Thermochromatium tepidum ATCC 43061: one gene and its partner. The protein of the gene in region 1 binds, or shares a complex with, the protein of each later gene. Links are inferred from orthologs where the notes say so. Each region holds a gene or a part of one and is shown on either strand. Other genes may lie near its edges. The genes, in order: mfd and uvrA.

Region 1 (8,472 bases):
CAGGCATCAGCTTACCCTGTTCCCGATGCCCTTGAGCACCGCCGCCCGGCGTTCGGCCAGCTCGCGCAGATAGCCGAGCCGCTCTTTGCGGTGACGCAACTGGGTGTCGTCGAGACCGCCGGTGGCTTCCTTGCGATAGCGCGCGATGAAGGGCACGGTGGAGCCCGCGTCGAGCAGCCGCACGGCCGCCTCGACCTGGGCCGGACGCGCGGCGAGTTCCTGACTGAGGGTCACGATGATCGGGTTCATGATGGATACATCAGAGTTGGCGAGGATTAGAGATGGACGGCTGGGCAAACGAGCCTCGGCGGCTTAAGGCGCCGCCCAGCCGGCTATCGACCGGCGAGAGGCGCGATTATAGAGCAGAACAGTTTTTTGACGTCTTTCTTGTTCTTGCGTATTGGTGTATCTTCAGATCATGTCTCGTAAGATGGTCAGTATCCACAAAGCCGCTGAGTTTCTCGGCGTCTCACCCCAGACGCTGCGGCGCTGGGAGCGCGAGGGGCGGCTTTTACCAACCGAACGTACACCAGGTGGGCGGCGACGTTATGACCTGGCGCAGCTTCGGCCAGAGCAGTTCCATGCGCCAGAGACGGCGCGTCGCACCATCGCCTATGCCCGTGTCTCTAGCCACGACCAGAAAGACGACCTGGAGCGGCAAAAGCAGGTGCTCGAACTCTATTGTGCCAGGCAAGGCTGGACGTTTGAGGTGATCGCCGATCTTGGCTCGGGCATGAACGACCACAAGAAGGGCCTGAAGCGCCTGCTGGATGTGATCATCGAAGGCCAGGTCGGTCGTCTGGTCATCACCCACAAGGACCGGCTGCTGCGCTTTGGCGCGGAACTCGTCTTTGCCATCTGTGAAGCGAAGAACGTCGAGGTGGTCATCCTCAACCAAGGCGAGGACACCACTTTTGAAGAGGATTTGGCCAAGGACGTGCTGGAGATCATCACCCTGTTCTCTGCCCGTCTGTACGGCGTGCGCAGCCGCAAGAACCAGAAGCTCATCGATGGCGTGAAGAAGGCTGTCGAAGAGGCGCAGGCGTGATCGTCACCCACAAGGCAGTTGGGTGTGGCGTTTAAGAACTTTGCTGGACGCGCCCGGTATCCGAACCTTCGCTTGCCCGCGCGCAGCGGGCAAGCGGGCAAGAAGGGCGTCCACGATTGCTTCATGCCCCCCTGCGCCGCAGGGTATGGATGCGATGCCTGTGGAGAGAAAGGCTTGGGCGGGGCTTCACCCAGGTGAGCCATGATCGGCCCCGACATGCTACAAACCGCCGATCGGTGTGAATCACTCAAGGACCATGCCCTCCTTCCCCCTCGTCCCCTGGCAGGCGACATCCGTTCAACCGGGCCCGGAACTCGCTGCGACACTCAAGCCTGGCGGCCTGCATCTATGGCGTATCGACACGGGTGAGGGTGGCGCGCCTCTGGACAGGTGTCGCGGGCTATTGAGCGAGGCACAGCGTGCACGTATCGATGCCCTGGGACAGGACGTCCAACGGGCACGCTATGCACGCGCCTGTGCCGGTCTCAACCGCATCCTCTCCGCCTACCTGGATCGGCAGCCCGAACAGATTCGGATCGAACGTGGCCCCACCGGCAAACCCTATCTGGATGGTGCAGACGGTTGGTTGTCCTTTAGTTTCAGTCACAGTGGCGATCTGGCCCTGGTGGCCCTGAGCTGCGGAACGAACGCCACCGTTGGTGTCGATTGCGAATGGATCCGCCCACGCGCCAATCTGGCGGCGATCGCCCGGCGTCTGTTCGACCCCGAGACTGTCGCAGAACTGGAGACAGTGCCCGAGTCAGGGCGACTGGAACGCTTTTATCTCGCCTGGACAGCCCTAGAGGCCGACGTCAAGTGCGATGGGCGTGGGCTCTTGCGCCCGCGTCCGCCCAGGGCCGTCGCCCCCCAGATCGCCCATTTCATCCCGGCGTGCGGTTATAGCGCCGCCGTCGCCCGTGCCCAGCTGCCACCCGTCGAGACCTGGCGGATGCTAGAGATCGAGTCGGTGATGGGCGCGAGCGCCTAGTGGGCGGGGTCGCCCCGTCACCCTCTCACACCAAGGGCATACCCCGATCGATCGGCAGCCCGAAGACACCACCGGTTTTACGTTCGCACCAGGTATTTGCAGACCTGTCCCTCCCGACGGTATTTATCGAGTCGCTAACGATCGGCGACTTGCGCTCGATGCCGCGCAACCGATCGCTCCAGGCGTGGATCCGCGTTTGCCTTTCCGTGCGCGAAAGGCCCCGAGGAGGACGTCTAACTCCCAGTGAGTGCGCCCTGCCGGGCGCACCAAAAAAAAAAAAGCGCGACGGGTTGTGTCGCGCTAGAAAAATTACCACCAAAGGAGGATGGAGGAGTGCACTGGAGCAATCGCTTCAGTACATGAAAATTTTCTTATTTAGCGAGGCACTTGTCAACCACTCAAGTCAAATTTATTGACCCGGATGTGCATCGCGCTCAAAGGCGCCCTTGCCACTCTTGCTCGTGCCGTAGAGCGGCTTGAGCCGCGATCTTGGCGATTGATGCGGGGGTGGGCACCGCGATCGCGCCTTACGGCGCTCCTTAAAAACCCGAATAATTAGGCCGCCCGAATCGGACGACTGCCGGCCTCTGTGCGAAAATCCAGCACGCTGCGTCCGTTTTTAGCGAATCACTTGAGGTCATGTGCCACACGATGTCGTCGTCCTCAACCCGCCCCTTGCACTCTCCGCTCGACCCACCGCTGCCGCGTCGCCCGGGTGAACGTCAGCTCTGGGGCCGGCTCTATGGTGCCGGCACCTCGCTGGCGATCGCCAGGGTCGCCGCACGCCACTCCGGATTGGTCCTGGTGGTGGTCGATAGCATCCAGGCCGCTGCGACCCGACGCGCTGAACTGGGCTTCTTCCTGGACGGAGGCGAGCCTCCGCTCCTCGACTTTCCCGATTGGGAGACCCTCGCCTACGACATCTTCTCGCCCTTGCCCGAGCTGGTCTCGGAGCGACTGCTTACCCTGTATCGTCTGCCGACCCTGGAGTCGGGTCTGTTGATCGTCCCGGTCGCCACCCTGATGCAGCGTCTGCCGCCGCGTGACTATGTCGATGGCCATTCGCTGGTACTGGCCGTCGGCCAGCGGTTTGATCGCGACACCATGCGCCGCCGCCTGGAGCAGGCAGGCTATACCTGTGTCTCGCAGGTTCTCGGACACGGCGAATATGCGGTGCGGGGCTCGCTCTTGGATGTCTTCCCCATGGGGAGTCGGGTGCCGTTGCGGATCGATCTGTTCGACGACGAGATCGAGGGGATCCGGGTGTTCGATCCCGAGACCCAGCGCTCCAAGGATACACTCGACCAGATCCGGCTGCTGCCGGCGCGCGAGTTTCCGTTCGACGAGGACGCCATCTCGGGTTTCCGCCGCCGCTATCGCGCCGCCATCGCCGGCGATCCGCAACGCAGCCTCATCTATCGCGAGGTCTCCCGAGGTCAGGCGCCAGGCGGGCTCGAATACTATCTGCCGCTCTTCTTCGAGCAGACGGCCACGCTCTTCGACTATCTGCCCGCAGACACCCTGGTCATCGAGGCGGTCGAGTGTCGTGATACGGCGCGTGCCTTTTTCGCGGAGATCGAGCAGCGTTATGCGCAGCGTCGCCATGACAGCGAACGCCCACCCTTGCCACCCGCCCAGCTCTATCTGACTCCCGAGGAACTGGCCGGGCGGCTCAATCGGCTCTCGGGCGTCATCCATCAGTCAGACCCCATCGACCAGAGGCGCAAGGGCTATGCCGAGGTCTATCACTTCTCGACCCAGCCCCTGCCGCCACTGACCATCCAGGCGCGCAGCGCGCACCCAGACCAGGCCCTGCGCGCCTTTCTCGCCAGCGCGCAGCGGCGCCTGCTCTTCGTCGCCGAAAGCAACGGACGGCGCGAACTGCTGGCCGAGCAGCTCAAGGGCTTCGGCATCCAGACCCGTCCGGTCGCGGGTTGGCACAAATTCCTTGCCGGCGAGGCTGATCTCGCCCTGACGGTCGCCCCCATCGAGCAGGGTCTGCTGCTCGAAGACGCCGGGCTCGCCGTCATCACCGAAAGCCAGCTCTATGGCGAGCGGGTGCGTCAAGAACGGCGCCGACGTGCCCGCGAGCGCGACAGCGACGCCATCATCCGCAACCTCACCGAGCTGAGCGAGGGTGCACCCGTGGTCCATGAGGAGCACGGCGTCGGACGCTATCTAGGTCTCCAGACGCTCACAGTCGGTGGAGTGACCACCGAGTTCCTGATGCTCGAATATGCCAATGGCGACCGGCTCTATGTGCCGGTCAGCTCACTGCACCTGATCTCGCGCTACACCGGGGCCTCGCCAGAAAACGCCCCCTTGCACAAACTCGGGGGTGATCAGTGGCAGCGGATCAAGCGGCGTGCCGCGCAGGAGGCGCACGACGTGGCCGCCGAGCTGCTCGATATCCAGGCGCGGCGTGCCGCACGTCAGGGTATCGCCTTCCCGACGGGCGGTGAGGACTATGCCGCCTTCGCCGCCGCCTTTCCGTTCGAGGAGACACCGGATCAGCAACGCGCCATCGAGTCGGTGCTGGCCGACATGGCCAGTCCCAGGCCGATGGATCGCGTGGTCTGCGGTGACGTGGGGTTTGGCAAGACCGAGGTCGCCATGCGCGCCGCCTTCATCGCGGTCCAGGGCGGGCGGCAGGTCGTGGTCCTGGTGCCGACCACCCTGCTTGCGCACCAGCATTTCGAGAACTTCTCCGACCGTTTCGCCGATTGGGCGGTACGTATCGAGAGTCTGTCGCGCTTCCGCACCGCCAGGGAACAGAAGGCGGTGCTCAATGGGCTCGCCGATGGCAGCATCGACATCGTGATCGGGACCCACAAGCTGCTTCAGCCACAGATCCGATTCAAGCGACTCGGTCTGGTCATCATCGACGAGGAACATCGCTTCGGGGTGCGTCACAAAGAACGGCTGAAGGCGCTGCGCACTGAGGTCGATGTCTTGACGTTGACTGCCACCCCCATCCCGCGCACCCTCAACCTGGCCCTGTCCGGTCTGCGCGATCTTTCGATCATCGCCACCCCACCAGTGGAGCGCCATCCGATCAAGACCTGCGTTACCCCCTGGGACGACGCACTGATCCGAGAGGCGGTGTTGCGCGAGCTCAAGCGCGGCGGCCAGGTCTATTTCCTGCACAACGAAGTCGAGACCATCGAGAACCTGGCCCAGAGGCTCGCCACCCTGATCCCGGAGGCACGGCTAGCGGTCGCCCATGGTCAGCTGCCCGAGCGCGCGCTCGAACGCATCATGCGCGACTTCTACCACCAACGTTTCAACCTGCTGGTCTGTACCACCATCATCGAGAGCGGGATCGACATCCCCTCGGCCAACACCATCCTCATCAACCGCGCCGACAAACTGGGTCTGGCCCAGCTCCATCAATTGCGCGGTCGGGTCGGGCGCTCACACCATCGCGCCTATGCCTATCTCCTCACCCCCCCGACCCAGGCCATGACGGCGGATGCCAAGAAACGGCTGGAGGCGATCGAAGCGATGGAGGATCTGGGTGCCGGATTCACGCTCGCCACCCATGACCTGGAGATCCGCGGTGCGGGCGAGTTGCTGGGCGAGGAACAATCAGGCCAGATTACCGAGGTCGGTTTCACGCTCTATATGGAGTTTTTAGAGCGCGCGGTCGCGGCGCTGAAGTCAGGGCGCGTCCCTGAGCTCGATCGACCGCTCGATCACGGTCCCGAGATCGATCTCGGAATCCCGGCGCTCCTGCCGAGTGACTATCTACCCGATGTCCAGGCACGGTTGGTGTTTTACAAACGCATCGCCAGCGCACGCGATCGCGAGGAATTGCACGAATTGCAGGTCGAGATGATCGACCGCTTCGGAGACCTGCCCGAGCCGGCGAGGAATCTGCTCGAGATCACCGCACTCAAGCTCCTGATCCAACCCTGGGGCATCCGCAAGATCGAGGCCGGCCCGGCAGGCGGGCGCCTACTCTTCACCGAATCGCCCAAGATCGACCCGGCCCGACTCATCGCCCTGATCCAAAGCCGGCCCAAAGAATACAAGCTGGAAGGCGGCAACAAGCTGAAATTCTTTTGCGACATGGCCGAACCCGGAGTCCGGATCCACGAGGTTCGGCGCATCCTAAAACCTCTGCTGGACTGAATCGATATGGCTAGGCGTGGCACGGCTACGTGCCGCGCGCAGGGGTCAGCATTCCAAAGGCCGTCCAATCGATATCAAGCCGGCTTGACATAACAGGTACGGTGTGAAACCGAGACGCAACAATCAGAGGGTGACGAATCTCCGACACGCCACTGATTCGAGCAACGTGGATCCGACGCTGCTGTTGCGGAAAAACCCGCTATCTAAAACGCGCCGCGGTGATCAAGACAAGACCATCCATCCAGATTTCGTGAACTAGGCAACGTTTCACAGAGGGTTCTCGGCCTATGCTTACCGCGCTGCATGCCGATAAAGACGGCACAGCCCTGACAGGGGTGTTTCAGAGTCGAACGGAACGTATTTCCAAATCAGCGAGGACCCCTCAAGATGACCACTGAGAACAGACGCCTGCTCATCGCGATCGATGCCGAGATCCGCGAGATCAACCGCCAGACCATCAACCCCTTGTTCAAGGAACTCAAACTCGCTGATCTGACCCCGGTGATCGAGATGGTGGCCAAGGCGCGCGCCAACTACCTGAGGACACTCTACGACATCGCCCACCAGGCCCCAGACGGCCAGCCGAGTGAGTCCGACATCAAACGGCTCACCGGCCTGCGCCTCGTCTACGAAGAACTGGTCAAAGGCTCCCAGGCGTTGGAGACCGCCATCGAGCGCGAATACCTGGACGTCAGCCGTTAGACTCAGCGCTTGCCTTGACACTCCGGACAGATACCGTAGACCACGAGTGAGTGGTCTTTGATCTTGAAGTGATGCTCGGCGGCGATCCGTTTTTGGCGTGACTCGATCGTGGGGTCGAGGAACTCGACGATCGCGCCGCACTTGATGCAGACCAGATGATCGTGGTGCTCGCCGCTGTTGAGCTCGAAGACCGACTGACCACCCTCGAAGTGACGGCGACAGACGAGACCGGCGTCCTCGAACTGGGTCAGCACGCGATAGACGGTGGCTAGACCAATATCCTCATCCTGACTCAGGAGCTCCTTGTAGACATCCTCAGCGCTCAGATGGCGCTTGTCGCTGCGCTCGAGAATGCCCAGGATCTTGACGCGCGGCGCCGTCACCTTGAGTCCGGCCTGTTTGATCTGCTCGTTTTTCAATTCGATTCTCCAGCTCGCGGACCAATACGACCGACCTAGACGATCACGCTCGGCCACTTGGATCAGCGCCCCCTGTGATCCAGAAAGGGCGCTACGGTATGATGCGCTGATTTAGCGCAAAGTCGTGATCAGGACAAGATGCGAAAGATTTTCAGTTTTCCAATACTGGGTTCCATGATGGTCTCGATCGCCGTCACGGGATGCGCACGTGACACCAAGCCGGACGAGACGCGGACCTCGTTGCTGGAGAATCTGCCCTTCGTTTACAAGATGACGGTCCAGCAGGGCAACATCCTGACCGAGGAGATGGTCGATGCACTCGAGCTCGGCATGACCAAGCGTCAGGTTAGCTTGGTGCTGGGCACGCCGCCGCTGGTCAGTTTCTTCCATAACAATCGCTGGGACTACACCTATACCCTCAAGCATGGCCATCAGCCGATGGAACAGCGCCATCTGACCCTCTATTTCGAGGGCGATCAACTGGTGCGTATCGAGGGCGATCTGCGGCCCGACCCGACCCGCGCCGCCGCGCGCAAACCCGAGCAGATCCTGATCGAGGTGCCCGACTATGAGGCACGCGAAGGTATCGTCCGCAAGGGTCTGAGAACCCTTGGGCTGGAACCCAAGGACTGAAATCTGCGCGTTGTCATGGCTGGCTGCCAGTTGACAGGCTCGAACTCAGCTCTTAATCTTTAACGAGAATGATTGTTATTTGATAGCCATCTGGCCGTCCCTGAGTTCGATCACCGCCAACCTTAGTTGAGAGTTTGACGATGCCTAGGACCACATCCACCGCCAATCGCCGTCCTGAACACCTCGACAAGAGCGCCCTGTCTCCAATGCCGCGCACGATCGACGTCCGATCATTGCTCGGCAATGATCCGTTCGTGATGATCGAGCACGGTGATTGTCGTTACGTCCTGCGGATGACGCGCAACAACAAGCTCATCCTGACCAAATAGTAGGCGCTCGTGTCCGCCGCGAATCCCAACTTGAACTGCTCTCTGAGTAAATGATGCGGATGCACCTTCTATCGTTCATCGTTCTGGCCTGCCTACCCACCATCCTGCTGGGTGCAGACCGGATCCAGGTCTTTGTCACCGTGCCGCCACAGCAGACCTTCGTCGAACAGATCGGCGGACCTCAGGTCCAGGTCGAGGCACTGGTCGGCGCCGGCTCCA
Region 2 (7,799 bases), 380 kb from region 1 along the record:
GCCCGCTGATCGAGGCGATCGCCATCGTCTTCATGCTCGCAGGCGGGATCAACTTCACCGTCCATTTCGTCGCCTGGCACGACCAGGATGTGCGCGCCTATCTGCGTGACCCGGAGACCCGGGCCTTCGGCCTGATCGCCCTCGGTGGTGCGCTTTTCGTCTCAGCCAGCCTCTACTGGATCGGTGTCTATGCCGATGGTTGGCAGGCGCTTCGCCATGGCACCTTTCAGGTCGTCTCGATCCTGACCAGCACCGGATTCAGCACCGCGACCTTCAGCGACTGGCCGCTGCACATCCCCTTGGTGCTGGTCATCCTCTCCTTCATCGGTGGCTGTGGTGGCTCGACGGCAGGTGGAATCAAGGTCTTGCGGGTGATACTGCTGGCCAAGCTCGGCGTCCGTCAGCTGTTTCAATTCATCCATCCGCACGCCGTGTTGGAGGTCAAGATCGGGCGCCGTCTCATCCAGGAGGAGGTGTTACTGTCGGTCTGGGGCTTCTATGTGCTCTATATCGCGACCTGTCTGCTATTGACAGTGGCCATGATGGCCGCTGGGCTGGATCTGGAATCGGCCGTCGGCGCGGTCTTCACCACGGTCAACCTCTGTGGGCCCGGGCTCGGCGAGGTCGCCGTCACCTTCGCCACGGTTGATCCGGTGGTCAAGTGGCTGGGCATCTTCGGGATGCTGGCGGGGCGGTTGGAGATCTTCACCCTGCTGATCCTCTTCATTCCGGCCTTCTGGCGGCATTGAGTTTGGAGCACTCGGTCGATAGATGAGATGACTGTTCTGTCATTGCCGCGCTCACATCGGCGAGTGCCTTCAGCCAGGGCGGCACGGTGTGATCATGATCGTTGCCGGCCCGTACCGCGCACGCGACGTTCAGACCCCAATCCTTACGAACGCTCGCCAGCCGATCGCGCGCAATGGCCGGGGACTGGTTGTCGCCGTCGATGGAGGGGGCAACAGAACGGGGCGGCTGAAGCGGGACAGTGAGCAGGACGGGCGGGCGCGCTCTTCAAGACCGCTCGACGCGCCTGTCTGCCGGCACAGACGCCTCGGACACGACAGGTGCGGATGATGCGCACCCATCCGTGGGCGATCCCTCGTCTTCGAGGCTGGGTTTAGGCTCGGTCTCGGCGTCGAGCACTTCGAGCGGTCACAGGGCGATTTCCATCGATGTCTCCTCATCCTTGAGATTCCTCAAATCGATCCCGCGCTGCCCGCCACACCAGCGGAACGCCCAACAGCACACTGAGCGTCGTCGTCTCCGGTCTCTGCTCCAGCCGGATCAGATGCGCCGGACAGTCGCAGTCGCTCGCCCCAAAGCGGGCCAGTGGCCATGAGGCACCCGGCAAGGTCCCGAGCAAGCGCGCCCAGACATGCTCGCGCCGCTTTAGTCCGCGTGCGACCCAACAACCCGGAACACGACAGTGCGGACGCAGAGAATCCAGATGCCAGTGCGGCCGTGCGGTCACTCGCCCATGGTGACGACAGCGCGCCGCCAGTCCGCCCGGACCCAGCGCACTGCCGACATAGAGCAGCTCCCCGCCGGTGAGCATCAGGGTGCCAAGCCGCCCGATGCGCACCGGCCCCGAGTGCTCGGGGATCAGCCGGACCAGATAGGTGCCACGGTCATCGCTCATCATGCCGGGATCCAGCTGACAGGCGTTCCAGCGTCAACCGATCAGGTTGCCCGCCACAATACCGCTCCAGCAGCCGATGGAACACCGACCCCGGCGGCGAAACTTGGGCAAAGAGCGTGGCACTGGAGCACAGCTTCAGGTCGTCCGGCGATCCTAGAATCTCCCGTGCTGATCGCCCCTCGATGGCCAACAGCGCCTCGGCACAGTCGCGCAACCGCGCCCCAAGGATTGGATGGTTCAGATAGGCCCGCGCCTCGTCCAGGTCGCGGAGGGCATAACGGCACGCCATCGTGCTTGATCCGAGCCCAGCGATCTGCGGGAAGACAAACCACATCCAGTGCGAGCGTTTGCGACCGGCGCGCAGTTCAGCCAGCGCTTGGGCGTAGATGTCACCTTGGGCCTCGACGAAGCGGTTCAGGTCAGGGGCGGTGTTGCTCATCCGGCTGTCTCCTACTCCAGCCTGCCCGCCTGCACACGGCACGCGGGCAGGCGACGGCAGCGTTCCCAGTCCTCATCAAAGCTCTCACCAGCAGGGTGTGCCGCTCTGCCAAGTGGCTAACCCAGACCATCAAGCGTTATGTCAGGTCTATGACCAACACCTTCCGCCAAAGGCCCTCGGCCATATCGCACCGATTCAGGCGCTCAAGGGCCGGCACAACAAACGCCTCCAAAGGCTTCAAAAGGCGTGTCTATAATTTCCGGGGACTTGAGGGGGTTGGGAGAGTCGGCCCATCGCGCCAAGCTTAGCGGAGTTCGTTACGCTGTGATACCGTCTCCCAACCGTCAAGCCTTTGCATCACCACGGGCTTCCATGACCGACACCCCGCCGATCGATCGACTCATCGCCATCATGGCGCGTCTGCGCGATCCTGAGAACGGCTGCCCCTGGGATCTGGAGCAGACCTTTCGCACCATCCTGCCCTATACCCTTGAGGAGGCCTATGAGGTCGCCGAGGCAGTCGAGCGCGAGGATATGACCGCCTTGCGCGATGAACTCGGCGATCTGTTGCTCCAGGTGGTCTTCCATGCACGCCTGGCCGAGGAGGGTGGGCATTTTGCCTTCGCCGATGTGGTCGAGTCGGTCTGCGCCAAGCTGATCCGGCGCCACCCCCATGTCTTTGGTACGCTCGAGCTGGCAGACGCGGCGACCGTCCTGGACCATTGGGAACGACTCAAGGCCGCCGAACGCGCCCAGACCCGGGTCGATGAACCCGGGGCACTGGCCGGTGTCGCGCGCACCCTGCCGGCCCTGGTGCGCGCCGAGAAGCTCCAGCGCCGTGCGGCACGGGTTGGGTTCGATTGGGATGAGCCCCTGGCCGTCTTGGCCAAGGTCGAGGAAGAACTCGCCGAGTGTCGCGCGACCCTGACCGATCAGGCCACCCCGAGCGAGCGCATCCACGAGATCGGTGACCTGCTGTTTGCCTGCGTCAATCTGGCCCGCCATCTAGGCGTGGAGGCCGAACAGGCCTTGCGCGCCGCCAACCGGCGCTTCGAGCAGCGCTTCGCCCAGGTCGAGCGTGGACTGCGCGAACAGGGCCTCGAACCGAGCCCGGAGACCCGCGACGAGATGGAGCGTCAGTGGACGCTCGCCAAGGCCACCGAGCGTCGCGGCTGAGCACCCATGCACCTGATCCGCTTGCGCGGCGCGCGCACCCACAACCTCAAGAACATCGATCTGGACCTGCCGCGCGAGCGCCTGATCGTACTGACTGGGCTGTCTGGCTCGGGTAAGTCCTCGCTCGCCTTCGATACCCTCTATGCCGAGGGACAGCGGCGCTATGTCGAGTCGCTCTCGGCCTATGCGCGTCAGTTTTTATCCATGATGGAGAAGCCCGACATCGACCACATCGAGGGTCTGTCCCCGGCGATCGCCATCGAACAGAAGACCAGCTCGCACAATCCGCGCTCCACCGTCGGCACCATCACCGAGATCCACGACTATCTGCGCCTGCTGTTCGCACGTGTCGGCCAACCCCACTGCCCGACCCACGGTGAGCCGCTCGACGCCCAGACCATCAGCCAGATGGTCGACCGGGTGTTGGCACTGCCCGAGGGCGAGAAGCTGATGCTGCTGGCGCCCGTGGTGGCCGCGCGCAAGGGCGAGTATCAGCGCCTGCTCGGTGAGCTCTGCGCCCAGGGCTTTGGGCGCGTCCGCATCGATGGACAGGTCTATGAGCTGGAGTCGCCGCCCGAGTTGGACCCGAGGCAGAAACACGACATCGCGATCGTCGTCGATCGTTTCCGGGTACGCCCGGATCTGGCGTTGCGTCTGGCCGAGTCGTTCGAGACTGCGCTCAACCTTTCCGGTGGCATTGCCCAGGTCGGCTGGATCGACGAACCCGAACGCCCCGAGCTGACGTTCTCATCGAAGTTCGCCTGTCCGGTCTGCGGCTATAGCCTGCCGGAGCTTGAGCCGCGTCTGTTCTCGTTCAACAACCCAGCCGGGGCCTGTCCGACCTGCGATGGATTGGGGGTAGAACTCTTCTTCGATCCCGCCAAGGTGGTGATGCATCCGGAACTGAGTCTGGCCGGCGGTGCGGTACGCGGTTGGGATCGGCGCAACGCCTATTATTTCCAGCTGATCCGCGCGCTTGGCGCGCACTATGGCTTCGATGTCGAGACCCCCTGGGTCGAGCTGCCCGAACCGGTGCGCGCGGTGATCCTCTATGGCAGTGGCCAGGAGAGGGTCCAGCTCCCACACCCCAAGGGCAACACCAGACCACAGGTGTTCGAGGGCATCCTGCGCAACATGGAACGGCGCTATCGCGAGACCGATTCCAATACGGTGCGCGAGGAACTGGCGCGCTATCTCTCGCAGCGACCCTGCCCGGACTGCGGGGGCACCCGCCTGAACGAGGCGGCGCGTCATGTCTTCATCGCCGGATACAACCTGCCGGCGATCGCGCGGATGCCGGTCGGCGAGTCGCTGCGTCTGTTCGAGACCCTGGATCTGCCGGGGCAGCGCGGCGCGATCGGCGCCCCGGTCATCACCGAGATCGCTACCCGATTGCGCTTCTTGGTCGATGTCGGGCTCGATTATCTGACGCTCGAACGCCGCGCCGAGACGCTCTCGGGCGGCGAGGCCCAACGGATCCGGCTCGCGAGTCAGATCGGGGCCGGGTTGGTTGGTGTCATGTATATCCTGGATGAGCCCTCGATTGGACTCCACCAGCGCGACAACGCCCGACTCCTCAAGACCCTGACCCATCTACGCGACCTGGGCAACACCGTGATCGTCGTCGAGCACGACGAAGAGGCGATCCGCACCGCCGACTGGGTGGTGGATCTCGGGCCAGGCGCGGGCGCACATGGCGGTCAGGTCGTCGCCCAGGGCACGGCGGATGAGATCGCGGCCAACCCAGACTCCTTGACCGGGCGCTATCTGTCCGGCGCACTGCGGATCGAGATCCCCGCCCGGCGCACGCCCAACGACCCCGCACGCCAGTTGCGGATCCTCGGGGCCTGCGGCCACAACCTGCGCGGGATCGATGTCGCGATCCCTGTCGGTACCCTGTGCTGTATCACCGGCGTCTCGGGGTCAGGCAAATCGACCCTGATCAACGACACCCTGTTTCCGGTGGTCGCGCGTCATTTCAACGGGGCCAGTCTTAACTCTGCACCGCATAGGGCCATCGAGGGGTTGGAGCACTTCGACAAGGTGGTCGACATCGACCAGAGCCCCATTGGTCGCACGCCGCGCTCCAATCCGGCGACCTATACGGGTCTGTTCAATCTGGTGCGCGAGCTGTTCGCCGCCGTCCCCGAGGCGCGTTCGCGCGGCTATGACGCCGGGCGCTTCAGTTTCAATGTCAAGGGCGGGCGGTGTGAGGCCTGCAAGGGGGATGGCGTGATCCGGGTCGAGATGCACTTCCTGCCCGATGTGCATGTGCAGTGCGAGGTCTGTCGCGGGCGGCGCTATAACCGCGAGACCCTGGAGATCCGCTACAAGGGCAAGTCCATCGACGAGGTGCTGAACCTGACCGTCGAGGAGGCGCTCGACTTCTTCGCCCCGGTGCCAGCGATCGCCCGCAAGCTCCAGACGCTGATGGACGTGGGTCTGTCTTATGTCCAGCTCGGCCAGAGCGCGACCACCCTCTCGGGCGGCGAGGCCCAGCGCGTCAAGCTCAGCCGCGAGCTCTCCAGGCGCGACACCGGGCGCACGCTCTATATCCTCGACGAGCCGACCACAGGGCTGCATTTCCACGACATCCGGCATCTGCTCACGGTGCTGCATCGGCTACGCGATCAGGGCAACACCGTGGTGGTGATCGAACACAATCTCGATGTCATCAAGACCGCCGACTGGATCATCGACCTAGGGCCTGAGGGGGGGGAGAGGGGCGGACAGGTGGTCGCCGTCGGTACGCCCGAGACCCTCGCCGCCGTGGAGCAGTCTTATACCGGGCGTTTTCTGCGCCCCCTGTTGGAGCGCGGCTGGTAGTCGCTCAGCGACCGGGTGACTCGGCGGCAGACTCCATCGCCTCAAGCCCCAAGGGCGTTGGTCACCTGCCGTGCGCTCATCTGACTGGCCTGCGCCTGAAAAGCGAGCTGGGGATTGAGCACCATCGTCTCCCGAGTCGTCCGCGCCAGGGCGATCGCCTGCTCGGAATCCAGGCCGTTGTACGACCTGGAATCGAGGGTCTCGGTCGTAGGCGCGCCGGTTTGCTGTAGACGGTAGGCGTCCGAAGAAATCGAGAGGGTGTCGCTGGATGGACCCTGGGTCGGAGACGTCGAGCTGGGGCCGCGATCCAGCGTCGATGGGGTTACACCAGGGCTGGTCAAGGGGCTGTCGGACCCGGAGTCAACCCGCGGCGACGGATAGGACCTGGTTGCGCCGATCGACGGCATGTTGCTAGACAAACCAATTTCGTTCATAAAAAACCTCCAGGCTTGGCGAATACGGTGTATCTACTCGTACCTCTGCAAACAGTAGAGCCGCTGGATCAAGCGAGGGGTCTGGGTCGCGGTTTGAGATCCAGCGGACAGGGTCAGTGTCGCACTTGCTCGATAAGTTGACGATAGAGCACCCTGAAGTGCCGCGGATCAGGCGCCCCGAACACCGGATCCAGGGTTGGAGCGGCCAACTCGATCTCGATCCAGTCGGCCTCGGTCAGGTATTTGAGCGCCAATGGCAGGGCCTCGCGCTCCTCTTGGATCAGATGACCACGCTGATTGCCGATCAGGGCACGACCGGCGGCCTCCACGTCCTCGCGCAGCAGCACCTCCTCGCTGAGGATCATCCGCAGCGACTGGCGGAAGTCCTTGGTCAGGCGGCTTAGACCCGGGTGCTGACGCATGGGGATACCGAAGACCTCAGACGGTTCGACGCCCTTGTCGATCAGACGCCGGAAGATCAGATCCTCGGTCGGGTGGTGGACGATGTCGGCATAGCAGTCCATGTATTCGATGAGCGCATCGATCAGCGCGTAGTCCGGCTCGTCGCCCTCGTGAAAACGGTCGAGCAAGGACTCAAGCAGGTCGAGTACCCGCCGCAGTCGTGCATGATCCTGACCGAGTCGCGTCATGATGGCGTGCATGGCTTAACCCTCTTGAATAGAGTCGTTTGTGCATCCTACCCTCCTTCGATGTCGTCCGGTTCGGTATCGTCCAGCCCCGCCGGCAGAAATATTCGGTGCGGATGCACTGACCTGGGTTCCGCTCAGCCGGTGTCGCCCTTGCGTATCCGCTCCAAGCGCGGGTCGTCGATGTGCGGCAGGAGGGCGAACAATAGCTCCTCGGCATCCTGGGGGCGCTTCTCCGGATCCATCGACATCGCCCAGTCCACCGCCTTGAGCAGGAACTCGGGATAGCGATCCTTAAGGGCCTCGACGGCCGGCACGACCCTGTCTTCCTTCTGGCGCTCCGGTGCCGGCTGGGGCGTGCGACCGTCCATGCAGGTGCGGATGCTGGCCCCGACCGCATAGACATCGGTCCAGGGACCGACCTGACCGCCGCGAAAATATTGCTCGACCGGAGAATAGCCAGCGGTGATGACCTGCCCGCCACGCGAGCGCCCGCGATTAAACGGATGGACCGCGCCGAGATCCAGCAGCAGGGGCATGTTGCCGTGACGCAGATGGATGTTGCCGGGCTTGACATCGAGATGGACCATGGAACGCCGATGCAAGAGCGCCAGTGCATCTAGGATCGGGATGAA

Evidence for each region.
Region 2: the proteins of mfd (region 1) and uvrA are in contact, whole or in part, in a crystal structure (PDB 4DFC), measured with the Escherichia coli proteins. The link is inferred for Thermochromatium tepidum ATCC 43061 from one-to-one orthologs.

What each region holds. Positions count from the first base shown.
Region 1 is NZ_CP039268.1:124,465-132,936, reverse strand. The notes cover bases 2,316-6,370. They hold mfd (transcription-repair coupling factor), read left to right. Parts: upstream 2,316-2,687; coding sequence 2,688-6,170; downstream 6,171-6,370. Also shown: E6P07_RS00600 (IS607 family transposase), read left to right, coding at 419-1,048; E6P07_RS00595 (4'-phosphopantetheinyl transferase family protein), read left to right, coding at 1,305-2,036; E6P07_RS00585 (hypothetical protein), read left to right, coding at 6,558-6,872; fur (ferric iron uptake transcriptional regulator), read right to left, coding at 6,875-7,291; E6P07_RS00575 (outer membrane protein assembly factor BamE), read left to right, coding at 7,430-7,924; hemin uptake protein HemP, read left to right, coding at 8,065-8,253; E6P07_RS00565 (metal ABC transporter solute-binding protein, Zn/Mn family), read left to right, coding at 8,313-8,472. UniProt on the Escherichia coli protein: Couples transcription and DNA repair by recognizing RNA polymerase (RNAP) stalled at DNA lesions. Mediates ATP-dependent release of RNAP and its truncated transcript from the DNA, and recruitment of nucleotide excision repair machinery to the damaged site.
Region 2 is NZ_CP039268.1:499,115-506,913, forward strand. The notes cover bases 2,902-6,283. They hold uvrA (excinuclease ABC subunit UvrA), read left to right. Parts: upstream 2,902-3,263; coding sequence 3,264-6,083; downstream 6,084-6,283. Other genes in these bases: mazG (nucleoside triphosphate pyrophosphohydrolase), read left to right, coding at 2,902-3,257; E6P07_RS02350 (hypothetical protein), read right to left, coding at 6,125-6,283. Outside these bases: E6P07_RS02325 (TrkH family potassium uptake protein), read left to right, coding at 1-749; E6P07_RS02330 (GIY-YIG nuclease family protein), read right to left, coding at 1,184-1,642; E6P07_RS02335 (DUF1810 domain-containing protein), read right to left, coding at 1,632-2,081; more of mazG, read left to right, coding at 2,454-2,901; more of E6P07_RS02350, read right to left, coding at 6,284-6,424; E6P07_RS02355 (hemerythrin domain-containing protein), read right to left, coding at 6,631-7,179; E6P07_RS02360 (serine/threonine protein kinase), read right to left, coding at 7,302-7,799. UniProt on the Escherichia coli protein: The UvrABC repair system catalyzes the recognition and processing of DNA lesions. UvrA is an ATPase and a DNA-binding protein. A damage recognition complex composed of 2 UvrA and 2 UvrB subunits scans DNA for abnormalities.